Regions from separate parts of the Pseudomonas bijieensis genome, predicted to be linked through region 1. Evidence: riboswitches for the same ligand, from Rfam matches in the RefSeq annotation. Region 1 holds a riboswitch; the other holds the start of a gene.
What was found. A riboswitch is a leader RNA that binds a small molecule or an ion and turns the genes downstream of it on or off. The one in region 1 is predicted to bind cobalamin.
Positions count from the first base shown of each region.

Region 2: it holds a riboswitch for cobalamin, as region 1 does, so the genes downstream of both, cobW (cobalamin biosynthesis protein CobW) here and cobO (cob(I)yrinic acid a,c-diamide adenosyltransferase) in region 1, are expected to answer to the same signal.

Region 1 is NZ_CP048810.1:5,837,544-5,852,287, forward strand. It holds gene mazG (nucleoside triphosphate pyrophosphohydrolase) at 1-198, shown strand, start outside; gene GN234_RS25815 (DUF2058 domain-containing protein) at 225-764, shown strand; gene GN234_RS25820 (hypothetical protein) at 934-1,128, opposite strand; gene GN234_RS25825 (DUF3108 domain-containing protein) at 1,468-2,181, opposite strand; gene purN (phosphoribosylglycinamide formyltransferase) at 2,190-2,840, opposite strand; gene purM (phosphoribosylformylglycinamidine cyclo-ligase) at 2,840-3,898, opposite strand; gene GN234_RS25840 (DUF2066 domain-containing protein) at 4,264-5,322, shown strand; gene GN234_RS25845 (AI-2E family transporter) at 5,355-6,428, shown strand; gene hda (DnaA regulatory inactivator Hda) at 6,598-7,302, shown strand; gene GN234_RS25855 (C40 family peptidase) at 7,515-8,141, shown strand; gene GN234_RS25860 (C40 family peptidase) at 8,307-8,828, shown strand; gene GN234_RS25865 (PQQ-dependent sugar dehydrogenase) at 8,966-10,276, opposite strand; gene GN234_RS25870 (hypothetical protein) at 10,452-11,036, opposite strand; cobalamin riboswitch at 11,196-11,404, shown strand; gene cobO (cob(I)yrinic acid a,c-diamide adenosyltransferase) at 11,484-12,095, shown strand; gene GN234_RS25880 (cobyrinate a,c-diamide synthase) at 12,092-13,492, shown strand; gene bluB (5,6-dimethylbenzimidazole synthase) at 13,489-14,139, shown strand; gene cbiB (adenosylcobinamide-phosphate synthase CbiB) at 14,136-14,744, shown strand, end outside.
Region 2 is NZ_CP048810.1:1,743,450-1,758,193, reverse strand. It holds gene metH (methionine synthase) at 1-2,028, opposite strand, end outside; gene GN234_RS07385 (fatty acid cis/trans isomerase) at 2,185-4,476, shown strand; gene nfuA (Fe-S biogenesis protein NfuA) at 4,593-5,177, shown strand; gene cobM (precorrin-4 C(11)-methyltransferase) at 5,379-6,125, opposite strand; gene GN234_RS07370 (cobalamin biosynthesis protein) at 6,203-6,607, opposite strand; gene GN234_RS07365 (CbtA family protein) at 6,604-7,299, opposite strand; gene GN234_RS07360 (CbtB domain-containing protein) at 7,311-7,499, opposite strand; cobalamin riboswitch at 7,601-7,823, opposite strand; cobalamin riboswitch at 8,038-8,250, shown strand; gene cobW (cobalamin biosynthesis protein CobW) at 8,348-9,412, shown strand; gene cobN (cobaltochelatase subunit CobN) at 9,416-13,189, shown strand; gene GN234_RS07345 (ATP-binding protein) at 13,364-14,365, shown strand; gene GN234_RS07340 (vWA domain-containing protein) at 14,467-14,744, shown strand, end outside.

The DNA.
Region 1 (14,744 bases):
AACCTGGCGCGCCACCTCAAGGTCGACCCGGAAACCGCACTGCGCGACGCCAACGGGAAGTTCGAGCAGCGGTTCCGATTTATCGAACAGGCATTGCGCGACACCCACCGTCCCATGGAAGATTGCACCCTCGAAGAGTTGGACGCCTTGTGGGGCGAAGCCAAACGTCAGGAAAAGAATTTGCCCAGCTGTGGCTGAGGCCGTTGCCTAAGTGAGTAAGCACCATGAGCCTTTCCCTTCGCGACCAGTTGCTCAAAGCAGGGCTGGTCAACCAAAAGCAGGCCAAGCAGGTCGGCAAAGAGAAACAGAAGCAGCAACGCCTGGCCCATAAAGGCCAGATCGAACTGGATGATTCCCAGCAGCGTGCCGCCCAGGAAGCGATGGCCGAAAAGGTCAAGCGCGACCAGGAACTCAACCGACAGCAGCAGGAAAAGGTCGAGCAGAAGGCCCGGGCCGCGCAGATCAAGCAATTGATCGAAGTCTCGCGCCTGCCGAAGCTGACCACCGAGGACTATTACAACTTCGTCGACGACAAAAAGGTCAAGCGCATCTCGGTCAATACGCTGATGCGCAACAAGTTGAGCAGTGGCTCCCTGGCGATCGTCCACCACGCCGGCGGCTACGAAGTGATCCCGCGCGAGGCAGCTCTGAAGATCCAGGAACGCGACCCCAAGCGCATCGTCCAGCTCAACACCCAGACCGAAGAAGTGGATGCGGATGATCCGTACGCGGCGTATCAGATTCCGGATGATTTGATGTGGTAAGCCGGACAGCAAGCTAAACGCAAAACCTGGAACATCTGCAGAGATCTCTAGGAAAACTGTGGGAGCAAAGCTTGCTCGCGATAGCTGAGTATCAGGCAATATCTTTCTGTCTGACACAGTGCTATCGCGAGCAAGCTTTGCTCCCACAGGTTCATGGGGGTTCTGTCGTTCAGGATTCTGCCATTTCCCGCGAGCGCAACCTTTCCTCGCGCTCCAGCTCAGCCTTGTAGTTATGAGCATCGGTCTCGGAGTGGAACATCCCCACCAGCAAATCCTGTTGATGCACATCCCAGATCCGGATACCGGCGGCAATGCCTTCGTGGGACATATGGGCGTCATCGCGTTCAGTTACTTTCACAGTCATCTTGCAAGCTCCAATCTCTGTTATCTGCAGCAAGGCGTGTGCAGGACTTTGTTATAGATTTGGATAGCGTGCTAAGTAAATGCGTCGGCGCGTTAAGAAGTTTTCATGGAAATCGCAGCCATCCTGCAGGCCTGGCGGTGCGCGGCATTCGGTCGCAGGGGGGCTTTCATGAAGAAGATTTCATGTTGCAGGCAGCCCCACTTTTTCCTTGGGAGCCAAACCTGTGGGAGCGAGCAGGCTCGCTCCCACAGGTCTATTTCCCACAGGTTTGTGTGGTGGTCATGAAATCCAGGCAAAAAGAAGCCCCGCATGTGCGGGGCTTCTTGGTGTTGGCTTCAATCAGCTGCCTTTCACAGCCTTGCCATTGACCGTACCGTCCAGGAGCATGATGTTGTACTCCTTGCCGTCGGTCTCGACCTGTTGCAGGCGCACCAGCAGGTAATCCCAGTCCTTGGCGAACCAGAGCACGGTGATGCGCTTGCTTTGTGTCGGGTCGCGCACGCGCTCGACCTTGATCGCATCGATCTGGCCGGCCTTGGTGTCGACTTTTTCCGAGCCCAGCACGCGGAAGTCATAGGTATCGACTTCGCCGTCATCGACGACCTGATAGCTCATGCTTTTCTTGCCGGCCGCCACGTCGTGCTGCAGGGCCAACTGGTAAGTGGATTTATCGACCATGCCACGGTTGAGCGGCAGCTTGACCGCATCGCCGCGATCGGTGCCGGTGACCATCTTGGTGTTCCAGTCGAAATCCAGGTCGGCCTTCTTGGCTTTGCCCAGGCCACCGCGTTCGAAATGGTAGGACTGTGGCAGCAGGGTGTCCTTGTCCAGGGTCAGGGTGCTTTCTTCGGTCAGGCTGGCGATCATCATCGACGCCTTGAAGCTCAGCTTCCAGGTGCCGTTGGCTTCCTTGGTCAGGCTACGCTCGGCGGTGCCGCTCATGGGCAACTGTTTCCAGTCGGCGGTATAGCTGGCGGAGAACGGTTGAAGTTCCGCTGCCTGTGCCAGGGGCAAGGCGAGCAGAGCGCAAGCGAAGAGCAGGGCGCGACGCATAAAATCTCCTAGTATCGAATCAAATGGCCGCTGGCGGCGAGTAACTGGCCGTCCAGTGAGGCACCGCGATCGTCGAGGGTCAGCCGTCCTTCGGCAAACCAACGCACGGCCATCGGGTAGATCTGGTGCTCGCGGGCGTGAACCCGTTGCGCCAGGCTTTGCGGCGTGTCGTGCAACTCTACCGGTATTACTGCCTGTACGACCAGTGGTCCGCCATCGAGTTCCTCGGTGACAAAGTGCACCGAGCAGCCGTGCTCAGTGTCTCCGGCCTCCAGCGCCCGCTGGTGAGTGTGTAACCCTTTGTATTTGGGCAGCAGCGAGGGATGGATATTGAACAGGCGGCCCTGGTAGTGACGCACGAAGCCGGCGCTGAGGATGCGCATGAAACCAGCGAGGACCACCAGTTGCGGATTGAAGATGTCGATCTGTTCGATCAGCGCGGCGTCGAAGGCTTCGCGGCCCTCGAACGCCTTGTGATCGAGGACGCGGGTGTCGATCCCCGCATCCTTGGCGCGTTGCAGGCCGTAGGCGTCGGCGCGGTTGGAAATCACCGCGCGGATACGGACCGGGCTGTCGCCGGTCCGTGTGCTGTCGATCAGGGCCTGCAAGTTACTGCCGGTGCCGGACAGCAGCACCACCACGTCACAGGTTGCGGACATCAGTGCGCCTTAAGGTTTTTCAGCTCGACCTGGGCAGCGCCTTCGGCGGCGGTGGCGATCTGGCCGATGACCCAAGGCTGCTCGCCGGCTTCACGCAGTACGTTCAGGGCCGTCTCGACGTGCTCCTGGGCCACGCAGATGACCATGCCCACGCCGCAGTTCAGCACGCGGTGCATTTCGGTTTCATCGACGTTGCCTTTTTCTTGCAGCCAGTCGAACACCGCCGGGCGGGTCCAGCTTGCCACGTCGACCACAGCCTGGGCGCCTTTTGGCAGTACGCGCGGGATGTTGTCCAGCAGGCCGCCACCGGTGATGTGGGCCATGGCCTTGACGGCACCGGTGTCCTTGATCAGCTTGAGCAGTGGCTTGACGTAGATGCGAGTCGGGGCCATCAGCAGGTCGGCCAGGGGCTTGCCGTCGAGCTGGGTGTTCTCGATGTCGGCACCGGAGACTTCGATGATCTTGCGGATCAGCGAGTAGCCGTTGGAATGCGGGCCGGAGGACGGCAGGGCGAGCAAGGCATCGCCGGTGGCGACTTTCGAGCCGTCGATGATCTCGGCCTTCTCCACGACGCCGACGCAGAAGCCAGCCAGGTCGTAGTCTTCGCCTTCGTACATGCCAGGCATTTCAGCGGTTTCGCCGCCGACCAGGGAGCAGCCGGACAGTTCGCAGCCAGCGCCGATGCCGGTCACCACTTGGGCGGCGGTGTCGACATTCAGTTTGCCGGTGGCGTAGTAATCGAGGAAGAACAGCGGCTCGGCGCCGCAGACCACCAGGTCGTTCACGCACATGGCCACCAGGTCGATGCCGATGCTGTCGTGCTTGTTCAGGTTCAGCGCCAGGCGCAGCTTGGTGCCGACGCCGTCGGTGCCCGAGACCAGCACCGGTTGCTTGTAGCCGGCCGGGATCTCGCAGAGGGCGCCGAAACCGCCCAGGCCGCCCATGACTTCCGGACGCGCAGTGCGCTTGGCGACGCTCTTGATGCGTTCGACCAATGCTTCACCGGCGTCGATGTCTACACCGGCGTCCTTGTAGCTCAGGGAGGGTTGCTTGCTCATGATCCAGGCCTTTAGGGGGGATTTCTGGGTAACGACCGACCGCCGGGGCCATTGAATAACCGCTGTACGAATTATTCCGGATGCCCAGCCATTGCCGGTCTGCGAAGGCGCGCGATTTTATCAGGCTTGAGGGGCAGCGGCCATCCTCGCGCCGACGGGCAGGGACATATCCACGGAAAAAAACCGATATTTCTTATATTGGTACTGTGTAGCGCGTCTGTATAAGGTGTAGCGGTAACCGGTTATGGTGATGACAGTGCGAAACTTCCACCGGGCGTGTGAATGTTTTGCCGGGTGCTGTGGTCACAGCCATGCTCAATCTTCTTCACACGGCCTGTTCCAGCCGTTATGTCCGGGAATCTTCCATGCGTTTGTTCAAGTTCTTGTCCGTGGGCTGCCTGTCGCTGATCAGCCTGGCGAGCCATGCCGAAACCCTCAACGGCCTCTATCAGGTGTTCGAACCAGTCACCAGCCAGACGCCGGAGGAGCGCAACCAGGCGACCCTGCGCGCCTTGGATACGCTGGTGCTGCGCCTGACCGGCGATGCCAAGGCGGCCCAGAACCCAGGCCTGGCAGCGATTCGCCAGGATCCGCAGCAAATCATTCTTCAATATGGCTACGATGCTGGCCCGCCGGAAAGCCTCAAGGTCGACTTCGACCCAGCGAGCACTGATCGGGCCTTGCGCTCGGCAGGGTTGTCGCTGTGGAGCGCGAACCGGCCATCGATCCTGGGTTGGTGGCTGAATGACTCGGCCGAGGGTTCCAGCCTGGTGGGCGATGGCCAGGCCAGCGCCACGCCGCTGCGACGTGCCGCCCAGCATCGGGGCCTGGCGCTGCACTTGCCGTTGGCTGACCTGAGCGAGCAGATCGTCGCCACCGCGCCAAACCTGGAAGGCAGCGATCCGGCGCCGTTGCGCGATGCCTCGGAACGCTACGCGACGGACGCCTTGCTGGCGGTCCACGCCAAGGAAGAAGGTGGTCAGTGGCATGGCACCTGGCGCCTGTGGCTGGGGGACCAGCGCGAGCAGGGCACAGCCCAGGGTGCCGATCCTGCGGCCCTGGCCGATGCGGTCATGCTCGCGGTGAGTCAGCGTCTGGCGCCGCGTTTCGTCGCCAAGCCGGGCGTGGCCACCGAGCAATTGCTGGAAGTGCAGGGCATGAACCTGGAGCGTTACGCGGCGCTAGGGCGTTTGCTCGAGCCGTTCGGTGGGCAGTTGCAGCGGGTTGAAGGGGACCGGATCGTCTATCGGGTCAACGGCAGTGCCGAACAGCTGAAGGCGCAGTTGGCCCTGGCCAAACTGCAGGAAATTCCACCCGGCGAGGCCGTCGCGCCAGTGCCTGTGGCGCCGCCAGCCGCCGATGGTTCGGTCCCGGTTGCAGCGCCAGCGCCTGCGCCAGCAGCCAATTTGCGGTTCCGTTGGTAGGTTTTCTTTCTTTATATAGCTAGGAGTGGTTCATGGGCGATACGCGGCGTTGGTTCTGGTTGGGTGGGGTCGCCCTGCTGTTCGCGTTTATCTATCTGCTGCATCCGATCCTCACGCCGTTCCTGGTTGCGCTGTTGTTGGCCTATCTGTTTGACCCGGTGGTGGATCGCCTGGAAAAACTCGGCCTGTCGCGGACCTGGGGTGTGGTGACGGTCTTTGCGTTGTTCACTTTGATCGTGGTCGCGCTGTTGCTGGTGCTGATACCAATGCTCGCCAAGCAACTGCTGCGCCTGTACGAATTGGCGCCGCAGATGCTCGATTGGTTGCAGCACAGCGCGGTGCCGTGGGTGCAGTCGAAACTGGGGTTGTCGGACGGTTTCTGGAAGTTCGACAAGGTCAAGGCCGCCATCAGCGAGCACATGGGCCAGACCACCGACATAGTCGGAGTGGTGTTGAGCCAGGCCACGGCTTCGAGCCTGGCGTTGATCGGCTGGCTGGCGAACCTGGTGCTGATTCCCGTGGTGGCTTTCTACCTGCTGCGGGATTGGGATCTGATGATGGCCAAGATCCGCAGCCTGCTGCCACGTCATCGCGAAGAACGCATCATGACCCTGACCGGCGAATGCCACGAAGTGCTGGGGGCGTTCGTGCGCGGACAACTGCTGGTGATGGTGGCCCTGGGTTTCATCTATGCGGCTGGGTTGATGTTGGTCGGGTTGGAACTGGGACTGTTGATCGGCTTGATCGCCGGGCTGGCGGCCATCGTGCCGTACATGGGCTTTGTGATCGGGATTGGCGCGGCATTGATCGCCGGGTTGTTCCAGTTCGGCGGCGACTTGTACCCGATGGTGGGTATCGTGGCAGTGTTCATGGTCGGGCAGGCCCTGGAGGGCATGGTGCTGACGCCGCTGTTGGTGGGCGACCGCATTGGTCTGCATCCCGTGGCTGTGATCTTCGCAATCCTGGCAGGGGGCGAGTTGTTCGGCTTTACCGGGATCCTGCTGGCGTTGCCGGTGGCGGCGGTGATCATGGTGCTGGTGCGTCATATGCACGATCTGTACAAAGATTCGGACATCTACAGCGGCGCCGAAGACCCTGACCTGTAGGGCAAATGATGGGTGGGGTGTCAGGGAAACTGACGCTCCGCGCCCTTGCCGCTGCAAACCTTTGATTTTGCTCGTGGTCCGGCGCATTGTGCGGTCCGCGTCACGGGTATAAACTTTGCGCACTTTACACAGAGGCCACTAACGGTTCCTTGGGAACTGTTCAGTCAGCATGAAACCGATTCAGCTGCCCCTAGGTGTGCGTCTGCGTGATGACGCCACCTTTATCAACTACTACCCAGGCGCCAATGCCGCTGCACTCGGCTATGTCGAGCGGCTTTGCGAAGCCGACGCCGGCTGGACCGAGAGCCTGATTTACCTGTGGGGCAAGGATGGGGTAGGGCGCACGCACTTGTTGCAGGCGGCTTGCCTGCGCTTCGAGCAATTGGGCGAACCTGCGGTGTACCTGCCGTTGGCCGAGTTGCTCGATCGCGGCGTGGAAATCCTCGACAACCTGGAACAGTACGAACTGGTTTGCCTGGACGATCTCCAGGCCGTGGCCGGCAAGGCTGATTGGGAAGAGGCGCTGTTTCATCTGTTCAATCGGTTGCGCGACAGTGGTCGACGCTTGCTGATCGCCGCATCGACGTCACCGCGGGAGCTGCCAGTGAAGCTGGCGGACCTCAAGTCCCGTCTCACCCTGGCGCTGATTTTCCAGATGCGCCCGCTGTCCGACGAAGACAAGCTCCGTGCCTTGCAGTTGCGCGCTTCCCGACGTGGCCTGCACCTGACCGACGAAGTCGGGCATTTCATCCTCACCCGTGGCACCCGCAGCATGAGTGCATTGTTCGAGCTGCTCGAACGCCTCGACCAGGCCTCACTCCAGGCCCAGCGCAAGCTGACTATTCCTTTTTTGAAAGAAACCTTGGGTTGGTAGAACCTTTCCAACTAGTGGCTCTTAGCCTGCTTTGGACACGGCGAAACCCGCGGCCCTGCTGGGTTGCAGGCCTCGTGAGATTCAAAATGGGCTTAAGCGCTTAGATGTAAACGTAAAACCGAGAAGTCACATTTGCATCGATTGAATTTGCAAATGAGGTTGATAGAAGGCATAGTCTCGCCATCTTTACTACTTCAGCCACGGTCGTGCCCATGCTAAATCGCTTCGCACCCCTCGTGCCTCTCGCACTCGTTACCCTGTTGTTCGGTTGCGCTGCCCACTCTCCAGTGTCCCAGCAAGAGCAACAACCACAGGTCAAGAACTCCGTTACCGCCCAGTCTTCCTCCGTTGCGTTCCAGGAAGAAATGGCCTCCGACAAAGAGCTCGCAGCCTTCGCCGGCAGCAAGCCTTACCAGCTTCCAGTACTGGCCGACAGCATCCTGGAACGCGGCATGTCGTTGATCGGTACTCGCTACCGTTTTGGCGGGACCTCTGAAGCCGGCTTCGATTGCAGCGGTTTCATCGGTTACCTGTTCCGCGAAGAAGCCGGCATGAACCTGCCGCGCTCCACCCGTGAAATGATCAACGTGAACGCCCCACTGGTAGCACGCAACCAGTTGGAGCCCGGTGACCTGCTGTTCTTCAGCACCAACGGTCGTCGTGGTCGCGTCAGTCACGCCGGTATCTACCTGGGTGACAACCAGTTCATCCATTCCAGCAGCCGCCGCAGCGGTGGCGTGCGGATCGACAGCCTGGGCGACAGCTACTGGAGCAAGACCTTCATCGAAGCCAAGCGCGCCCTCGCCATGGCACCGACTGTGATGACTGCTCGCAAGTAAGCACACAGTTTGTAAGGCAAACTTAAAGTCTTACTTGAAGTTTGCCACATAGTCGCTAGAATCCTTGATCATTGATTGATGGCAATCCGCCTGCGTACTACGCAGGCGGATTCGTTTTCATGCCCACGGCAGAAAAGCCGCATCCAGATCAGGATTGTTCTGCATATGTCGACGTCGGCCCGCCTCGCTCTCATGTTCCTCGCCGCGCTGCTCAGTGCGTGTGCCAGCCGTACACCGCCGCCGGCACCGGTGGTCTTTGCCCCCTCGCAATCCTTTTCCCCGGCCGCCGAAGATGTGCTCTTCCGAGCGCTGGGCCTGGTGGGGACGCCGTACCGTTGGGGGGGTAACACACCGGATTCGGGTTTTGATTGCAGTGGCCTGATTGGTTATGTCTACCGCGACGCCGCTGGCATTTCCTTGCCGCGCTCAACCCGCGAAATGATCGGCATGCGTGCTCCCGATGTCGGCAAGGAAGCCTTGCAGACTGGCGACCTGATTTTCTTTGCCACCAACGGCGGCTCCCAGGTCAGCCACGCCGGGATCTATGTGGGCGAGGGGCGTTTTGTTCATGCGCCGGCCACTGGCGGTACGGTCAAGCTCGATAGCCTGTCCAAGGCTTATTGGCAGAAGGCCTACCTGAGCGCCAAGCGGGTGTTGCAGCCGGAGCATCTGGCGCGTAATCCCTGAGTTGTTGTTGCCCTGATCTGTGGGAGCAAAGCTTGCTCGCGAAACAGGCGCCTCGATCTCTGACAGACCGCATCGCTTCCATCGCGGGCAAGCCTTGCTCCCACAGTTCGGGCGGCGCTCACAAGGGTGTGTCGGCCTTATTTGCCTGACACCCGCCAAATCTTGTTCCCCACATCATCCGCCACCAACAACCCGCCCTGCTTATCGATCACCACGCCCACTGGCCGGCCCTGGGCTTTTTCGTCGGCATTCAGGAAACCGGTCAACACATCCACCGGTTGCCCTACTGGCTTGCCGCCGTTGAACGGTACGAAAATCACTTTGTAACCACTGTGGGGCTTACGGTTCCAGGAGCCATGCTGGCCGACGAAAGCCCCTTCGGTAAACGGTGCGGGCAAGGTGCTGCCCTCGGCGAAGCTCAGGCCCAATGAAGCGGTGTGGGGGCCGACGGCGTAGTCCGGGGCGATGGCCTTGGCCACCAGCGTCGGGTTCTGCGGTTCGACCCGGGTATCGACGTGCTGCCCGTAGTAGCTGTAGGGCCAGCCATAGAATGCGCCGTCCTTGACCGACGTGATGTAGTCCGGCACCAGGTCGCTGCCGATCTCATCCCGCTCGTTCACCGCCGTCCACAGCGCGCCGCTGCGGGGCTCCCAGGCCAGGCCGTTGGGGTTGCGCAGGCCCGAGGCGAAGATCCGGTGATTGCCGCTGGCACGGTCCACTTCCCAAATGGCCGCGCGACCCTCTTCGGCCTCCATGCCATTTTCCGCGACGTTGCTGTTCGAGCCCGTGGTGACGTACAACTTGCTGCCATCGCGGCTGGCAATCACGTTCTTGGTCCAGTGGTGGTTGAGCGTGCCCCCGGGCAGATCGACAACCTTGGTCGGTTGCGCCTTGATTTGCGTGTCGCCGTCCTTGTAGGGGAAGCGGATCAGTCGGTCGGTATCGGCCACGTACAGGTCATTGCCCACCAGGGTCATGCCGAACGGCGAGTTGAGGTTTTCCAGGAACACCGTGCGGGTTTCGGCGATGCCGTCGTGATTGGCGTCGCGCAACAGTGTGATGCGATTGGGGCTTGGCACTCCGGCGCCGGCGCGGCCCATGACCTTTTTCATCACCCAGCCACGGATGCCCTTGGCGTCGTCCGGCTTGGGCGGAGCGTTGGTTTCGGCCACCAGCACATCACCGTTGGGCAACACATACAGCCAGCGCGGATGGTCCAGCCCTTCAGCGAACGCGCCCACTTGCAGGCCCTGGGCTGGGGTTGGCTTGGCGCCTTCGGGCCAGCCGATGGCTTCGGCGATGTTGACGGTCGGGACGAGAGTCTTGTTCGGTTCGGGCAGCTTCGGCGCAGGCCCGGTGCCATCGGACACTTGCAAGGTGGAAGACTCGCCGCAAGCGACAAGCCCGGCGGCGAGGGCGACGATCAGGAGATGGGGTGGCTTGAGCATGCTGGCTTCCCTATGAATGCATGTAGTTATTCATAGAGGAGCGTAGACGCGCGATGGTTCAACTGTGGATATGGCAGTCAGTCAGGCATTGCTGTGGTGTCTATGGATGTTGTATCTGCTGAAAATCCAATGTGGGAGCGAGCTTGCTCGCTCCCACAGATCGTTCCTGAAGGAATCAACCGTGGGCCTGTTTGAACAGTACCGCGATGCCTGGGTGATAATGCCCGGCTTCGTTGCGCAACTTGCGATAGGCGTAAGGGAAGTACCAGGCCACGGCGCAGGTGTTCTCCTTCTGCAGGTCGTCGACCATGTCCTGCAATTCTTCGGGCGTGGCGCTTTGCTGGGCCTTTTGTGGTGAGACGAACAGGCAGCCCAGCTTCAGGTCGCTGGCGTAGCTGATGCGTTTGGCGTCGCTGGTGGCTTCCGACAGCGGTTGGGTCAGGTTCAGGTTGGTGACCTTGGGCCAGCGTTGGGTGGCTTGGATAAAGGCGCGCTCATCGGCGCCGGCGATGAACAGATCGGCGCTGACGTTGCGTTCGCCTTCTTCATTCTGCTTGCGGGTCGGCGCGCTCTGCAGCGTGACCATCTCGGCCATCCAGGCGGCAGCCGACAACAGGCCAAGGTTGGCCCGTTCATCGAACCAGTACGGGGTGTCGTTATCGCCGCGCACGGCGTTGTAGCGGTCGATACAATCAAACCAGCGTTCCAGCACCGGGCGCAGGAATTCCAGCTTTGGATTGCTGATGAGCATGCCTTGCATGTTTTTGCCCTCTTGTTCTTGTGATATCGGGTCATGATGCCTATTTGATATCACTTGCCGTAGCGTGGCACAAGATTGGCGTCATTTTATTGATCGGGGCCAATGTTTGGTGCATGGCCCATGGCGGCTTTAATTGACGCTCCACCCCCAACCCTCTAACCTTCGCCGCTTGTTTCAGGTGCTCTATGACCCCGGTCGATAGAGTGAAACAGGGAAGCCGGTGAGTGCACACGAACCCGGCGCTGCCCCCGCAACGGTAAATGAGTCAACGCTGTGCCTATGCCACTGTGTCGTCGACATGGGAAGGCGCGCAGCCAGGCATTGCGCCGCTCATGAGCCCGGAGACCGGCCTGATTCATCCAACGGCATCACGGTGGGCGATGCCAGGCTTGTTGCCGTCTTTTTTTGTGCCCGCCCGCCGTTATCCAATCCCAACGGAGAGCTCCCATGACCGACACCCCTGATCGCGACGAACGCCACCTGGCGCGCATGCTGCGCAAGAAAGCCGTGATCGACGAGCGCATCGCCAATTCGCCGAACGAATGTGGCTTGCTGCTGGTGCTGACCGGTAACGGCAAAGGCAAGAGCAGCTCGGCGTTCGGCATGCTGGCCCGGTCCATGGGGCACGGCATGCAATGTGGGGTGGTGCAGTTCATCAAGGGGCGCAACAGCACCGGTGAAGAGCTGTTTTTCCGCCGGTTCCCGGAGCAGGTACGTTTTCATGTGATGGGCGAAGGGTTTACCTGGGAAACCCAGGACCGCCAGCGCGACATCGCCGCCGCTGAAACTGCCTGGGCCGTATCGCGGCAATTGCTCAGCGATCCGTCCATTGGCCTGGTGGTGCTTGATGAGCTCAATATCGCCCTCAAGCACGGTTACCTCGACCTCGATCAGGTGTTGAGCGATCTGCAGGCCCGTCCGCCGATGCAGCATGTGGTGGTGACCGGTCGCGGCGCCAAGCCGGAGATGATCGAGCTGGCCGACACCGTGACTGAAATGGGCATGATCAAGCATGCGTTCCAGGCGGGCATCAAGGCGCAGAAAGGCGTCGAACTGTGAGTGATGCTCGCCACTGCCCGGCAGTGCTGATCGCCGCTCCGGCCTCGGGACAAGGCAAGACCACCGTCACCGCGGCGCTGGCCCGGTTGCATCGCAACCAGGGACGCAAGGTGCGCGTCTTCAAGTGCGGCCCGGACTTCCTCGACCCGATGATCCTGGAGCGGGCCAGCGGCGCGCCGGTCTATCAATTGGACATGTGGATGGTCGGCGAGCAGGAGAGCCGTCGGCTGTTGTGGGAGGCCGCCGCTGAAGCAGACCTGATCCTGATCGAAGGGGTGATGGGGCTGTTCGACGGTACCCCGTCCAGCGCTGACCTGGCGCGGCATTTTGGCGTGCCGGTGCTGGCGGTGATCGACGGCACGGCCATGGCCCAGACTTTCGGCGCCCTGGCCCTTGGCCTGGCGCGTTATCAGCCGGACTTGCCATTCGCCGGAGTATTGGCCAACCGCGTCGGCACCCTGCGCCACGCACAATTGCTCGAAGGCAGCCTGACCGAAGGCCTGCGCTGGTACGGCGCGTTGTCCCGGGAAACCGGCATCGAATTGCCCAGCCGTCATCTCGGCCTGGTCCAGGCCCGTGAATTGAATGACCTCGACCTGCGCCTCGACGCGGCGGCCGAGGCCTTGGCCGGCAGTTGCGAAGTAGAGCTGCCGCCAGCGGTGGCATTCGCCGCGCCCGAGGTGATCGCTGTTGAGCCGTGGCTCGCTGGGGTACGCATCGCCGTGGCCCGTGACGAAGCGTTCGCCTTCACCTATGGCGCAAGCCTTGATCTGCTGCGGGCCATGGGCGCGCAATTGAGCTTCTTTTCGCCGATCCATGACAGCGAGCTACCCGAGGCGGACAGCCTGTATCTGCCCGGCGGTTATCCGGAACTGCACCACGTCGCGCTGGCCCGGAACACGGCGATGCTGGCGGCGATCCGTGCCCATCATGCCGCCGACAAACCGTTGCTCGCCGAATGCGGCGGCATGTTGTACCTGCTCGATTCATTGACCGATGTCGACGGCGTGCGCGCCGAACTGCTGGGTTTGCTGGCCGGCGATGCGCAGATGCAGAAGCGCCTGGCGGCCCTGGCGCTGCAATCGGTGGATTTGCCGGAAGGCAACCTGCGTGGGCACACCTATCATCACTCCCTGACCAGCACCGAGGTTGAACCGATTGCCCGTGGGCATAGCCCCAATGGCGGGAGAGGAGCGGAGGCGGTATTCCGGCAGGGGCGGATGACGGCTTCCTATGTGCATTTTTATTTTCCGTCGAATCCGCGGGCGATTGCCGGGTTGTTTGCGCCTGATCCTGAGACCGCTATCGCGAGCAGGCTCGCTCCCACAGGGGATTGTGTGATCTCAAGTGCTGCGCTAGCCAGTGTGGGAGCGAGCTTGCTCGCGAAGAGGCCATGACAGATACCGCTTTCTCCCAGACCGAACGCGAAGCGGTCTACCGCGCCATCGCCGAACGTCGTGACATGCGTCACTTCACCGGCGGCACGGTCGAACCGGCCCTGCTGCGCCGTCTGCTGGAAGCCGCGCACCAGGCCCCCAGCGTCGGCCTGATGCAACCATGGCGATTCATTCGCATCAGCGACCGCGCCTTGCGTGGGCAGATCCGCCAACTGGTGGAGCAGGAACGCGTCCGCACCGCCGAGGCCCTGGGCGAGCGCAGCGATGAGTTCATGAAGCTCAAGGTCGAAGGCATCGACGATTGCGCCGAAGTGCTGGTGGCGGCGTTGATGGATGATCGCGAGCGGCACATCTTCGGTCGCCGGACCTTGCCGGAAATGGACCTGGCCTCGCTGTCCTGCGCAATCCAGAATCTGTGGCTGGCCTCTCGCGCTGAAGGGTTGGGGATGGGCTGGGTATCGCTGTTCGAACCCCAGGCCCTGGCCGACCTGCTGGGCCTGCCCGTCGGGGCCAAGCCGCTGGCGGTACTCTGTCTGGGCCCGGTCGAGGGATTTTATCCGGCGCCAATGCTCGCCCTGGAAGGTTGGGCGCAGCCGCGTCCGCTCAGTGAACTGCTGTATGAAAACCATTGGGGTGTGAGCCCATGAGTGTGGCGTTGCTCAGTGCCGCTGCGGTGGCGCTGGATGCGCTGTTGGGCGAGCCCCGGCGCTGGCATCCGTTGGTGGCGTTCGGTGGCTTTGCCGATCGCATCGAACAACGCTTCAATTCCGGCGGGCGCGGCTGGCGCAGCCACGGGGTGACGGCGTGGATCATCGCCGTGGTGCCGCTGACCCTGCTGGCCACGGCTCTGTCCTGGGCGCCTGTGGTGGGTTGGCTGGTGGAGATCCTGGCGTTGTACTGTGCCCTCGGCCTGCGCAGCCTTGGCGAACATGTCGAGCCGGTGGCGCGGGCGCTGCGCAGTGGTGATCTGGACGAGGCGCGCCTGCGAGTCGGCTATCTGGTCAGCCGCGAGACGGCAGAACTGGACGAGACCGCCGTGGCCCGCGCCGCCACCGAATCGGTGCTGGAAAACGGCAGCGACGCGGTGTTCGCCGCGCTGTTCTGGTTCGCCGTGGCTGGCGCGCCCGGCGTGGTGCTGTACCGCTTGAGCAATACCCTCGACGCCATGTGGGGCTATCGCAATGAACGCTTCGAACGCTTTGGCTGGGCGGCGGCGAAGATCGACGACGTGCTCAACTACATCCCGGCGCGC
Region 2 (14,744 bases), 2.6 Mb from region 1:
GATGTGGGTGGTGATGCCCTTGACCAGCGCATGTTCCAGGCGCTTGTTCACCTCCCAGCCGCGCCACTCCTCGGTTTCCGCTTCCTTGACGCTGCCGTCACCCTTGTACTTGTCGGCGATGGCGAGCAGGGCGTCGGTGCCTTCGGGGGTACGGTTGAGGATCACGTCTTCCACGGCGTCGCGCAACTCCACCGGGATCTGGTCGTAGATCTCCAGTTGGCCGGCGTTGACGATGCCCATGGTCAGGCCCGCGCGGATCGCATAGAGCAGGAACACCGAGTGGATCGCCTCGCGCACCGGATTGTTGCCGCGGAACGAGAACGACACATTGGACACGCCACCGGAGGTCAGCGCGTAGGGCAGCTCATCGCGGATGTAGGCGCAGGCGTTGATGAAGTCCACGGCATAGTTGTTGTGCTCTTCGATACCGGTGGCGACGGCGAAGATGTTCGGGTCGAAGATGATGTCTTCCGGCGGGAAGCCGACTTCGTTGACCAGGATGTCGTAGGAGCGCTTGCAGATTTCCTTCTTGCGTGCCTCGGTATCGGCCTGGCCGGCTTCGTCGAAGGCCATCACCACCACGGCGGCGCCGTAGCGCTTGCACAGCTTGGCGTGATGGATGAACTGCTCGACGCCTTCCTTCATGCTGATGGAGTTGACGATGCCCTTGCCCTGGATGCACTTGAGGCCGGCCTCGATCACTTCCCATTTCGACGAGTCGATCATGATCGGCACGCGGGAAATGTCCGGTTCGCCGGCAATCAGATTGAGGAAGGTCACCATGGCCTTCTTCGAATCGAGCATGCCCTCGTCCATGTTGATGTCGATCACCTGGGCGCCGGCCTCGACCTGTTGCAGGGCCACTTCCAGGGCTTCGGTGTAGTTGTCCTCGCGAATCAGCCGGGCGAACTTGGCGGAACCGGTGATGTTGGTCCGCTCGCCGACGTTGACGAACAGCGAACTGCGATCGATGGTGAACGGTTCCAGGCCCGACAGGCGGCAGGCCCGGGGGATCTCCGGAATCTGTCGCGGTGCATAGCCGGCCACGGCCTTGGCGATGGCTTCGATGTGCGCCGGGGTGGTGCCGCAGCAGCCGCCGACGATGTTCAGGAAACCGCTTTGGGCGAATTCCTCGATGACTTTGGCGGTCTGGGCGGGTAACTCATCGTATTCACCGAACTCATTGGGCAGGCCGGCGTTCGGGTGGGCCGAGACATGGGTGCTGGCCTTGTTCGACAGCTCTTCGAGGTACGGGCGCAATTCGCTGGCGCCCAGGGCGCAGTTCAAGCCCACGGAGATTGGCTTGGCGTGGGCCACGGAGTTCCAGAACGCTTCGGTGGTCTGCCCGGAGAGGGTGCGGCCGGAGGCGTCGGTGATGGTGCCGGAGATCATGATCGGCAACTCAACGCCCAACTCTTCGTAGACCCCTTGTACGGCGAAAATCGCCGCCTTGGCGTTCAGTGTGTCGAAAATGGTTTCGATCAGGATCAGGTCGGCGCCGCCTTCGATCAGGCCCTTGGTGGCCTCGGTGTAGTTCTCCACCAGTTCGTCGAAGGTCACGTTGCGGTAGCCGGGGTTGTTCACGTCCGGCGACAGCGAGCAGGTGCGGCTGGTCGGGCCGAGCACGCCGGCGACGAAGCGCGGTTTGTCCGGGGTTTCCAGGGTCTTGGCGTCGGCCACCTTGCGGGCCAGGCGCGCGCCTTCCAGGTTCAGCTCGTAGGCCAGGCCCTGCATGCCGTAGTCGGCCTGGGACACCTGGGTGGCGTTGAAGGTGTTGGTTTCCAGGATGTCGGCGCCGGCATCCAGGTAGGCTTTTTCGATGGCGCCGATCACGTCGGGACGGCTGAGCACCAGCAAATCGTTGTTGCCCTTGACGTCGCTCGGCCAGTCGGCAAAACGCTTGCCGCGATAGTCCTGTTCTTCCAGCTTGTAGCTCTGGATCATCGTGCCCATGCCGCCGTCGAGGATCAGGATGCGTTCCTTGAGGGCTTGCTGGAGAAGATAAAGGCGAGCGCTGCGATCGGACATAGGACTACCTGGAAAAAAAGACCATTACGAAGGCCGGGATGATAGCAAACCTGTGCAGGATTTGATCATGATGGGGTTTTGCATGAATATCGCTCATGTTTGCAAGGCGATGCTGGCCCGGTAGAATCGCCGGACTATCTCTTAGGGACCCGAGACATGCCGTACCGCGTCTTATTCGGCAGTCTGTTGCTGCTGTTGTCTATTGCCGCAGCCGCCGGGAGTCCCGCTCCCGCGATCTCCTACACACGCGACATCCAGCCGATCTTCACGGAAAAATGCGTGGCCTGCCATGCCTGCTACGATTCCGCCTGCCAGTTGAACCTGGGCAGCGGCGAAGGCGCGGCACGGGGGGCGAGCAAGCTGTCGGTGTATGACGGCGAGCGCCGTCAGGCTGCCGATCCGACCCGTTTGTTCTATGACGCCTCCGGGCAGCGCGCCTGGCAGCGCAAGGGCTTCTATTCGGTGCTCGACGCCCAAGGCAGCCAGGCGGCCCTGATGGCACGCATGCTGGAGTTGGGCCACCGCACGCCGCTGCAGCCCAACGCCAAGCTGCCGGAAGACATCGTGCTGGGCCTCAATCGGGAAAACAGCTGTGCGCTGCCGGATCAATTCGACGAATACGCAGGCGCCCATCCCAGGGAAGGCATGCCCTTGGCCGTCACCGGCCTGACCGACCAGCAATACCAGACCCTGCAGCGCTGGCTGGCCGCCGGCGCTCCCATCGATCAGCAGGCCCTGGCCCCGAGCGCCGCCGAAGCCTTGCAAGTGGTGCAATGGGAAAACCTGCTCAACGCCCCGGGTGCCCGGGAGAGCCTGGTGGGCCGTTGGCTGTTCGAGCACTGGTTTCTGGCGCATATCTATTTCAAGGACGGCGAACCGGGGCATTTCTTTCAATGGGTGCGTTCGCGCACGCCCACCGGCCAGCCCATCGACCTGATCAACACCCGCCGTCCGAACGACGATCCCGGCACCCGCATCTATTACCGGCTCTGGCCGGTGCAAGGGGTGATCGTGCACAAGACCCACATCACCTATGGCTTGAGCGCGGCGAAGATGGCGCGGATCAAGAGCCTGTTCTACAGCGGCAAATGGCAGGTCAGCGCCTTGCCGGGCTATGGGCCGGAGCGCCGGGCCAATCCGTTTTCCACGTTTGAAGCGATTCCGGCGCAGGCCCGCTACCAGTTCATGCTCGATAACGCCGAGTATTTCGTGCGCACCTTCATTCGCGGACCGGTGTGCCGGGGACAGATCGCCACGGACGTAATCCGTGACAATTTCTGGGCGCTGTTCCAGGCTCCCGAACACGACCTGTACATCACCGACCCGAACTACCGCGGCCAGGCCACGCCGTTGCTGGCGATGCCGGGGCAGAACGATGACGTGGGCAGCGTCCTCAGCCTCTGGCTCGACTACCGGGACAAACGCAACGAGTACGAAGCCTTGCGCCGCGACAATTACGCCGAGCTTCCGGCGCCGAGCTGGTCGACGCTATGGGCTGGCAATGACAATGCGCTGTTGAGCATTTTCCGGCATTTCGACAGTGCTTCGGTCACCAAGGGGTTGATCGGGGAGGTGCCGCAGACGATGTGGCTGTTCGATTTCCCGTTGCTGGAGCGTACCTATTACCAGTTGGCAGTGAATTTCGATGTGTTCGGCAACGTCTCCCACCAGGCCCAGACCCGCTTGTATTTCGACCTGATCCGCAACGGCGCGGAGCAGAATTTCCTGCGCCTGATGCCGGCCGACTCCCGGGAAGGCTATCTCGACGACTGGTATCAGGCCGGCGGCAAGTTCAAGATGTGGCTCGATTATGAGTCCATCGACGACGACAAGCCGACCGCCCTCAAGCTCGACGAACGCGACCCCAAGCGCGATTTCGCCCGGCAACTGCTGGCCCGTTATGGCGACCTGAATGCGCGGCCCGATCCGATCAACCGTTGCGACGGCGCCTACTGCTCGCGGCCGAACATCGATCCGACGTTGCAAAACGCCGAGCAGGCCCTCAGTCGGCTGGTGTCGCGCCCGGCGGCGGGGCTCAAGGTGATCGACCAACTGCCGGAAGCGACCCTGCTGCGCATCGAAACCGCCAGCGGCCATCGTGAGGTCTACAGCCTGCTGCGCAACCGTGCCCACAGCAACGTGGCGTTCCTGCTGGGCGAGGAGGCACGCTACCAGCCGGGTCTGGACACGCTGACGGTCTATCCGGGCGTGCTCAGCAGCTACCCGAATTTCATCTTCAACATCCCCGCCGGGCAAGTGCCGACGTTCGTCGATGCCATGGAAAACGCCCAGGATGCGCCGGCGTTCGAGCGGATTGTCGAGCGCTGGGGCATTCGCCGCAGCCACCCGCAGTTCTGGTACTACTTCCATGACCTGAACCAGTACATCCAGGAGACGGAGCCGGTGGAAAGCGGCGTGCTGGACATGAATCGCTACCAGAACCTCTGATCGGGAGGCCCGGCGACGGAACCCGTCGCCGCTGGCTGCTTTCCCGACAAAAATACTGGGACTTTGTCCGGCGCGTCGATTGGCGTAAACTGCGGGCAAGCCTGCGAGGAGTTCCCATGACCGCTATTACGATTACCGATGCCGCCCACGATTACCTGGCCGACCTGCTGTCCAAGCAGAACACCCCGGGTATCGGGATCCGCATCTTCATCACCCAGCCCGGCACCCAGTACGCTGAGACGTGCATTGCCTACTGCAAGCCGGGGGAAGAGAAAGCCGAAGACACCGCGCTGGGGCTCAAGAGCTTCACCGCGTACATCGACTCGTTCAGCGAAGCGTTCCTGGACGATGCGGTGGTCGATTACGCCACCGACCGCATGGGCGGCCAGTTGACCATCAAGGCGCCGAACGCCAAGGTGCCGATGGTCAATGCCGACAGCCCGGTCAACGAGCGCATCAATTACTACCTGCAAACCGAAATCAACCCGGGGCTGGCCAGCCACGGCGGCCAGGTTTCGCTGATCGACGTGGTGGAAGACGGCATCGCCGTGCTCCAGTTCGGCGGCGGCTGCCAGGGCTGCGGCCAGGCTGACGTGACCTTGAAGGAAGGCATCGAGCGCACCTTGCTCGAGCGCATTCCAGAGCTCAAGGGCGTGCGCGACGTGACCGACCATACGCAGAAAGAAAACGCCTACTACTGATAGGTGTTCGCTGCGGATATAAAAAACGGTGCCCGTGAGCACCGTTTTTTTATGGGCGCAGATCCGACCGCCGCCAATCCCTGTGGGAGCGAGCTTGCTCGCGAAGGCGTCGGCACATTCAACATCGCTGCTGGCTGATCCACCGCTATCGCGAGCAAGCTCGCTCCCACAGGGGATCCCGGTTGGCTCTTGCTGATCGAGTCAGGGCCTGTAGAGATGCGCATGTCCGGCGCGGTACAGCGACGATTCGCTGAACACCTCATTACCCAGCACGCGCCCCACCAGAATCAGCGCCGTACGGCGAAAACCCTTGGCCTGAACCTTCTCGGCGATATCGGCCAGCGTCCCCAGCACCCAATCCTGATCCGGCCAAGTGGCCCGGTGAATCACCGCGATTGGACAATCGGCGCCGTAGTGGGGCAGCAGTTCACTGACGATCTTTTCCAGATGATTGACCCCCAGGTGAATCGCCATGGTCGCCCCGTGCTGCGCCAGGCTGCTGAGTTCTTCCCCAGCAGGCATCGGGCTTTTGTCTGCGTAGCGGGTGAGGATCAGGCTTTGGGAGATGTCCGGCAAGGTCAGTTCGGCGCCCAGCAGGGCGGCGCAGGCTGAGGTCGCGGTGACGCCAGGGATGATCTCGAAAGGGATGTCCAGTTCCCGCAGGCAACGAATCTGCTCACCGATGGCGCCGTACAGGCTCGGATCGCCGGAATGCACCCGGGCCACGTCCTGGCCCTTGAGATGGGCGCTCTTGATCAATTCGATGATCTGTTCCAGGTGCAGCTCGGCGCTGTTGATCACCTGTTCTGCACAATGACCTTCGAGCACGGCCGTCGGCACCAGGGAGCCGGCGTAGATGATCACCGCGCAGTTGCGGATCAGTCGTTGGCCTTTGACTGTGATGAGGTCCGGGTCGCCGGGGCCGGCGCCGATGAAGTAAACGGTCATGACCGGCTCCTGTAGAAGGTGGGTGAGCGTTGCCCAGATGAAAATCGCTCATGATCCTGGGGGCGGATTATCGGGATTTACTCCACAACCGCCAATGCCAACGTGCTCTTGGGGCCTTTTTGGCGAGCGATCAGCAGCGTTGCGGACGTGGCGCCCAATTGGTCGGCCAGGGCCAGGGCGGCGCTTTCAGCGATGCCGTAGCAACCGGTCCGCTCGAAGGCGATCTCCGAGCGGTGACTGAGTCGCCCCTGGTAACCGGCCAACTGCTCGGCGCTGAAGCACGTCAGTGGCAGTGCCAGTTGCCCGGCCAGTTCCAGTAGGCCCGGTTCGTCACGCTTGAGGTCGATACTCGCCAGGGCCTGCACTTGATCAAGTGCGATGCCGTGGGCCAGCAACGCCTCATCGAGCAAGGCCCGCAGCGTACTGGCCGGGCAGCCGCGCTGGCAGCCCAGGCCGATCACCAGGATCGGCGCGGTGGTCATGCGTCGTGGTGGGCTTGGCTATCGCGGCGAAACAGCCAGGCGCTGATCAGGCCCAGGGCCAGCCAGAACGCGACGTTGGTCAACTGCGAGGCAATCTTGAACTGGCTCTCAAGCGCTTCGGGCGCCAGCATCGAGTGGACTTCGGGCTGCGGCGCACCAATGACGTGGGGCACCAGCAACGTCGCCACCCCCAGCACCTTGAGCAGCCAATGCCGACCGAAGGCGACCAAGGCAATGCCCACCGCCGTGGACGCCGCGGTGCCGATCCACCACATCTGCCGCTTGGCCAAATCGGCCGCCGCCGTACCAGGCAGTTCCGGCGGCAGGCCGAGGGTCGGCGCGAGGACAAAGGTGGCATAACCGGCCAGGCCCCAGAGCAGGCCCTGGGAGGTGCGAGTCGGGGCGCGCAAGGTGTACAGGCCCGCCAGCATCAGGGCAAAACCCACCGCGACCACCAGGTTGCCGCCGGTGGTGGACAGCACGCGCTGCCAGCCATCTTCCGGTTCCCAGGCCTCGGCATCATGGGTGTGAGCCACGCCGTCGGCGTGTTCATGGACCTCGGTCGCCGGGGCCTTCTCGAAGGTTTCCGCCTGGAGAATCAGCGGCGATACCCAGAAACTTTGCAGCAGGGTCAGCAGCAGGGCGGCCAGCAAGCCGCTGAAACCGGCGGTCTGCGCGATACGCTTGATCATGTCGTCGGTTCTCAATGGCACGGGAAGGCGGCGCTGTGGCGGGTGTCGTGGGCCGCGTTGTGCACCGCTTCGATGTGGGAGAAACCGGCGAAATAGACCAGGCCGGCACCCAGGATCGAGGCGAAGATCGCAGCGCTCAGGCGTTGGCTCAGGGTGGTGGTGCTGCTGGCGGTGCGGGCGGTGCTGCTGATAGTCGACATGGCGCTTCCCTCTGTTCTTGTTCAGTGGGTGATACGAGCGCAATGAAACCCCGGGCGAAAGCCCGCCAAGGTTCGAACAGCGCCCGCCCACCGCGGGTTTGTTGATGCATGAGTCATGGGCCGGTCTCCGGGCTTGCGAGGGGCCGGGCTTGTGCCTGGCCTGCAAGCGTCACCTTCCCATGTCGAAAGACACAGTGGTTCAGACGCTTCGCTCGCTTACCGTTGCGGGGGCAGCACCGGACTGACGTGGCTTTGAAGTAAAGCACACGATTCACCGGTTTCCCGTTTCACCCTGTGAAGGGCACCCAAAACTAGGCGCACAGGAGAGCATGGGCGGGGGCGGGGCGTCAATTGGCAGGGGTTTCCAGATTGACATCGAGTTGAACCCATCGCGAGCAGGCTCGCTCCCACAATGAATCGCGTCGGACACAACAGTTATGTTCAACAAAGATCAACTGTGGGAGCGAGCCTGCTCGCGATGACGGCAGCCCATGCACCGCAGAACGCTCTGGAGATTGACCCGCCCCCCACACCCTGCGTAGCCTTGCGCCTTCGAGGTTCTTCGGCCTGTGCCGAAGCTAAGAAGGGAACGCGGTCCAAGCCGCGGCTGCCCCCGCAACTGTGAACGGTGCTGTTTCTGCAAGGCCACTGTGCATGCCCATTACAACAGGCGCACGGGAAGGCGCAGCAATCGCCAGTCAATGACTGGCCCGCCGTCAGCCAGGAGACCTGCCTCGACACAGATTCTCACTACAACCGGGCGGGGTGATCCGGTGGCGAAATCTTCCGCGCGTGCCTTGCCTGCGGTTGTCGTCCCGTTTGCCCGCCACTTTGCCAAGGGGCATCGGATGAAAACACTGGCCAAACTTCCCGTCACCATCGTCACCGGTTTCCTCGGCTCGGGCAAAACCACCTTGCTGCGGCACATGCTCGACAACGCCCAGGGCCGCCGCATCGCTGTGATCGTCAACGAGTTCGGCGAGCTGGGCATCGACGGCGAGATCCTCAAGCAGTGCTCCATCGGTTGCACCGAAGAAGAAGCCAACGGCCGCGTTTACGAACTGGCCAACGGCTGCCTGTGCTGCACCGTGCAGGAAGAGTTCTTCCCGGTGATGCGCGAACTTGTGGCCCGGCGCGGCGATCTCGACCACATCCTCATCGAAACCTCCGGCCTGGCCCTGCCCAAGCCGTTGGTCCAGGCCTTTCAATGGCCGGAAATCCGCAGCGCTTGCACCGTCGATGCGGTAATCACGGTGGTCGACAGCCCGGCCGTGGCCGCTGGTACCTTCGCTGCCTTCCCTGACCAGGTCGATGCCCAGCGCAAACTCGATCCGAACCTGGACCACGAATCACCGTTGCACGAGCTGTTCGCCGATCAACTGGCCAGCGCCGACCTGGTGATCCTCAACAAAGCCGACCTGATCAGTCCGGAAGACCTGGCCAAAGTCCGCCTGGAAGTGGCCGAAGAGCTGCCGCCGGCGGTCAAGGTCATCGAAGCCAGCAGCGGTCGCCTGCCGCTGGACGTGCTGATCGGCCTGGGCGCCGGTTCCGAAGAGCACATCGACGGCCGCCACAGCCATCACGACCATCACCACGATGGTGACGATGACGACCATGATCATGACGCCTTCGATTCCATTTCCATCGAGTTGCCCCAGGCCGACGAAAGCCTGTTGCTGGACGCGCTGACGCAACTGGTGGTCCAGCACGGCGTGCTGCGGGTCAAGGGTTTCGCGGCGATCCCGAACAAGCCGATGCGCTTGCTGATCCAAGGCGTTGGTACGCGGTTCGACAAGCATTTCGACCGCCAGTGGGGCGCCGACGAAGCGCGGGTCACCCGGCTGGTGCTGATCGGCCAGGCGCTCGATGCCGCGCTGCTTGAAGCGCAGTTGCGCGCCGCCCTCAGCGCCTAAGCCATGCACCTGCTCAGGACCCAGCCCGGCGGCTTTGTATCGGACGACAACATTGCCGACCTGGGGCAAACCCCCGCTGAACTGGTGATCCTGTGCAGCGGCGACTCCAGCCTGGCGCTGCTGGCCGAGGCGGCCAGGCAATTGCCGGACGATTACCCGGAGTTTCGTCTCGCCAACCCGATGCAGGTGCAGAACCACGCCTCGGTGGACCTGTACTTCGAGGATGTACTGCGCCACGCCAAGGTCATCCTGTTGTCGCTGCACGGCGGTATCGGCTATTGGCGCTACGGCATCGAGCGCCTGATGGAGCTGGCCGGGCGTGGGGTGAAGCTGATCCTGGTACCGGGGGACGATCGCCCGGACCCGGAACTCAGCGACCTGAGCAACGTGCCCATCGAGGATCGCGACCGGCTCTGGCAGTTCTTGCGCCAGGGCGGGTTGGGCAATGCCCTGGACCTGTTTCACAACCTGGGCAGCCTATGGTTCGGCCGCGATTATCCGTGGGGGGAACCGCAAACCCTGCCGCGCACGGCGATCTATCACCCCGCAAACACCAACGCCAGCCTCGGCGATTGGCAAGCCGACTGGCAGGCCGATCTACCGGTGGCGGCGGTGCTGTTCTATCGCTCCCACCTGCAAGCGGCTAACACCGCGTTCATCGACGTGTTCTGCCAGCGCCTGCAAGGGGCGGGGCTCAATCCGTTGCCGATTGCCGTGGCCAGCCTCAAGGAACCCGGTTGCCTCGCGCTGGTGGAAGATTGGCTGGATGAGGTCGAAGCCGGCGTGATTCTCAACACCACCGGTTTCGCCCAATCCAGCCCTGAAGCGCCGCACCTGCGGCCGTTTCGCCGCAACATCCCGGTGATCCAGGCGATCTGTGCCCAGGACAACGAACCCGGCTGGCGCGCCAGCGAACAGGGCCTGGGCCCGCGGGACCTGGCGATGCACATTGCCTTGCCGGAGTTGGACGGACGGATCATCAGCCGCCCCATCAGTTTCAAGGACCTGGCCTGGCGCAGCGAGCGCAGCCAGAGCGATGTGGTCTGTTACCGGGCCGTGCCCGAACGCATGGATTTTGTCGCCGAACTGGCCCGGCGCTGGACCACCCTGGCGCGCCTGCCCAACGCCGAAAAGCGCGTGGCGCTGATCCTTGCCAACTACCCGACCCGGGACGGGCGAATCGGCAACGGTGTCGGCCTGGATACCCCGGCGGCGGCGCTGAATATCCTGCGCGCCATGCAGGCCGAGGGTTATCCATTGCCGGGCGAACTGCCAACCAGCGGTACCGCGCTGATCCAGCAATTGCTCGGTGGCGTCAGCAACGACCTGGACAGCCTCGACTTGCGCCCGTGTCACCAGAGCCTGGCCCTCGACGCTTACCAGGCCCTGTTCGAGGCATTGCCCGAGGCCAACCGCCAGGCGGTGCTGGAGCGTTGGGGCTCGCCCGAGCAGGATCCGATGTTCCGCGACGGGCGCCTGATGGTCGCCGGTCTGCGCCTGGGCCTGACCTTCGTCGGCATCCAGCCGGCCCGGGGTTATCAGGTCGATCCAAGCGCGGTGTACCACGATCCTGACCTGGTGCCACCCCACGGTTACCTGGCGTTTTATTTCTGGTTGCGCCACACCTACGGCGTCCACGGGGTTATCCACGTCGGCAAGCACGGCAATCTCGAATGGCTGCCGGGCAAGGGCGTCGGGCTGTCGGAGAGTTGCTGGCCCGATGCATTGTTGGGACCGCTGCCGAATATCTATCCATTCATCGTCAACGACCCGGGTGAGGGCGCTCAGGCCAAGCGTCGTACTCAAGCGGTGATCATCGACCACTTGATGCCGCCGCTGACCCGCGCCGAAACCTACGGTCCATTGCGTAACCTTGAGCTGTTGGCCGACGAATACTACGAAGCGCAATTGCTCGATCCGCGCCGCGCCCGGGAACTGCAACGGGACATCCTGAACCTGGTGCGTGAGACGCACATCGACCGCGAGCTGCAACTCGATGCCGCGCTCGACAGCGATGCCGACGCAGCGATCTGGCTGCCGCGCCTGGACACCTATCTGTGTGATTTGAAGGAATCGCAGATCCGCGATGGCCTGCATATTTTTGGTGAGTCGCCCAGCGGTCGCCTGCGTATCGACACGCTGCTGGCGTTGCTGCGCATACCCCGTGGCGATGGCAAGGGCGCGCAGTCGAGCCTGCTGCGAGCGCTGGCCAAGGCGTTCGGGCTGGGTTTCGATCCGCTGGATTGTGCCTTGGCCGAGCCCTGGACTGGCGACTGTCCCGAGGCGTTGCGCCGGGTCAGCGCCGAGCCTTGGCGCACCGCTGGCGATACCCGAGAGCGCCTGGAGTTGTTCGCTGCGCAGTTGATCGAGCAGGCCCTGGATGGCGCGGTCGAACAATTGAATGTCTCGGGTTGGGAGGCGGTCAGCAGCATCATTGAAAACCTGCGATCCGTCGTGGCCCCACGCCTGGACGCCTGCGGCCCGGCGGAAATGCGCGGCTTGCTCGACGCCCTGGACGGGCGCTTCGTCCCGGCCGGCCCCAGCGGCGCGCCGAGTCGTGGCCGCCTGGATGTGTTGCCCACCGGGCGCAACTTCTTCTCCGTGGACGTGCGTAACCTGCCCACCACCACGGCGTGGCGTATCGGTTTCCAATCGGCGAACCTGATCCTTGAGCGGCACTTGCAGGATCATGGTGACCACTTGCGTCAGCTCGGCCTCTCGGTGTGGGGCACCGCCACCATGCGCACCGGCGGCGACGACATCGCCCAGGCCATGGCGCTGATGGGCGTGCGTCCGGTGTGGGCCACCGGCAGTCAGCGGGTCGATGATTTCGAGATTCTGCCGTTGAGCCTGTTGGACCGACCGCGGGTCGATGTGACGCTGCGGGTGTCAGGTTTTTTTCGTGACGCCTTCGCCAACCTGATCCGCCTGTTCGATGCGGCGGTGCAGGCTGTCGCCGCCCTCGATGAGCCGGACGACATGAACCCCTTGGCGGCCAAGGTGCGTGGCGAGCGCGAAGCCCTGCTGGCCTCGGGGCTCGAACCAGAGGTTGCGGCTCGCCAGGCCGGTTGGCGGATCTTCGGCGCCAAGCCTGGTGCCTATGGCGCGGGCGTGCAGGGCGCGATCGACGGGCGCTTGTGGCAGAGCCGCGAAGACCTGGCCGAGGTGTACCTGAACTGGGGCGGCTACGCCTACGGCACCAGCGATGAAGGCACTGTCGCCCGGGAGCAGTTCTCCCGGCGCTTGAGCCAGGTGCAGGCGGTGTTGCAGAACCAGGACAACCGCGAGCACGACCTGCTCGATTCCAACGATTACTACCAGTTCCAGGGAGGCATGCTGGCCGCGGTGGAGACCCTCAGTGGCGACGTGGCGGCCAGCTACCATGGCGATCACAGCCAGCCGGATTTGCCAAAGATCCGCACCCTGAAGGAAGAACTCAACCGCGTCATCCGCTCCCGCGCGGCGAATCCGAAGTGGATCGACGGCGTGAAGCGTCACGGCTATAAAGGTGCGTTCGAACTGGCGGCGACGGTGGACAACCTGTTCGCGTTCGACGCCACCACGCAATTGATCGACGATCACCAGTACGCCTTGCTGGCCGATGCCTACCTGCTCGACCCGGACACCCGGGATTTCGTCCGCCAGCACAACCCCGATGCCCTGCGGGACATGACCGAGCGCATGCTCGAAGCGCAGCAGCGGGGGATGTGGCAGGAGCCGGGCGAGTATCGCCAGGCGCTGGAGAGTTTGTTGTTGGACATAGAAGAAGAGAACTGACATGAGGATGACAGGCGCGCATTTGTGGCGAGGGAGCTTGCTCCCGCTCGGCTGCGCAGCAGTCGTCATTCTGAAACAGCACTGGGACCTCAGATTCTGGGGGCCGCTTCGCGCCCCAGCGGGAGCAAGCTCCCTCGCCACAGGGAACCTCGCACATTTCATGAGACATTCAATATGACCGACACCCCCCATTTCCCGCTCTCCGCTGTGGTCGGCGCCGATGACTTGAAGCTCGCCCTGTGCCTGGCCGCCATCGATCCGAAAATCGGTGGCGTGCTGATCGAAGGCCCGCGAGGCATGGCCAAGTCCACGTTGGCCCGAGGCCTGGCGGATCTGCTGGCCAGTGGTCAGTTCGTCACCTTGCCCCTCGGTGCCACTGAAGAGCGGCTGGTGGGGACCCTCGATCTGGACGCAGCTTTAGGAGAAGGGCGCGCGCAGTTCTCTCCCGGCGTGCTGGCCAAGGCCGACGGCGGCGTGTTGTACGTCGATGAAGTGAACCTGCTGCCCGATCACTTGGTGGATCTGCTGCTCGATGTGGCCGCCAGCGGCACCAACCTGATCGAACGCGACGGAATTTCCCACCGACACCCGGCGCGTTTTGTGTTGATCGGCACCATGAACCCGGAAGAGGGCGAACTGCGTCCGCAATTGCTCGACCGTTTCGGCCTGAACGTGGCTCTCGACGGTCACACCGCACCCGCCGAGCGCGGGCAGATCATTCGGCGCCGCTTGGATTTCGACAGTGATCCGGCGGGGTTCTGCGCGGAATGGGAGATGGCCCAGCAGCAGCTGCGCGAACGTTGCCAGCAGGCGCGCAACCGCTTGGCCGCGATTGCCCTGGATGACGCGGCGCTGGCGCAGATTACCGAGCGCTGCTTTGCCGCCGGGGTCGATGGCTTGCGCGCCGATCTGGTCTGGCTAAGGGCTGCCCGGGCCCATGCCGCTTGGCGTGGAGCGGATGTCATCGCCGCTGAAGACATCGATGCTGTCGCCGAGTTTGCCTTGCGTCACCGTCGACGCGGGCATTCGGCACCGACACCGTCCCAGGCGCCGCAAACACCTGTCAATGCAACGGCTCAGCCCAGCGAAGGCCAGGGCCAGTGGGGTGATTTGCCGGCCCAGGCATTGCCGACGGGTGCCCGGCGTGAAGTGCCGAGCTGGCCAAAAAAGCCCTAGGCATTCGCCCCCGTTCACCGGCGGGGGCGAATGCCAGACCCCGTGCCGGACGGCTCGACCAGGGGCGCCAGGGCCGGAGCAAAGCGACGACCAGTGGTGTGGTGAACTGGCCGGGCACGTTACTCAATGGCCGTCCACGCCTGCATGAAGACCTGCGTTTTCACGGTCGCCACCGCTCGGCCCATGAGCTGTGGCTGGTCATCGTCGATGCCTCGGCCTCGACCCGTCGGCATCGAGCCCTCAGCGATGGCAAAGGCTTGCTGGCGCAACTGTTCGACGACGCCTACCGACAACGCGCCCGCTTGGCCCTGCTGACGGCCAGCGGCACTGCGCCGAACTGGCGGGTGCAAGGGCTCAAGGCCTCCGCCGGCCTGCGCAA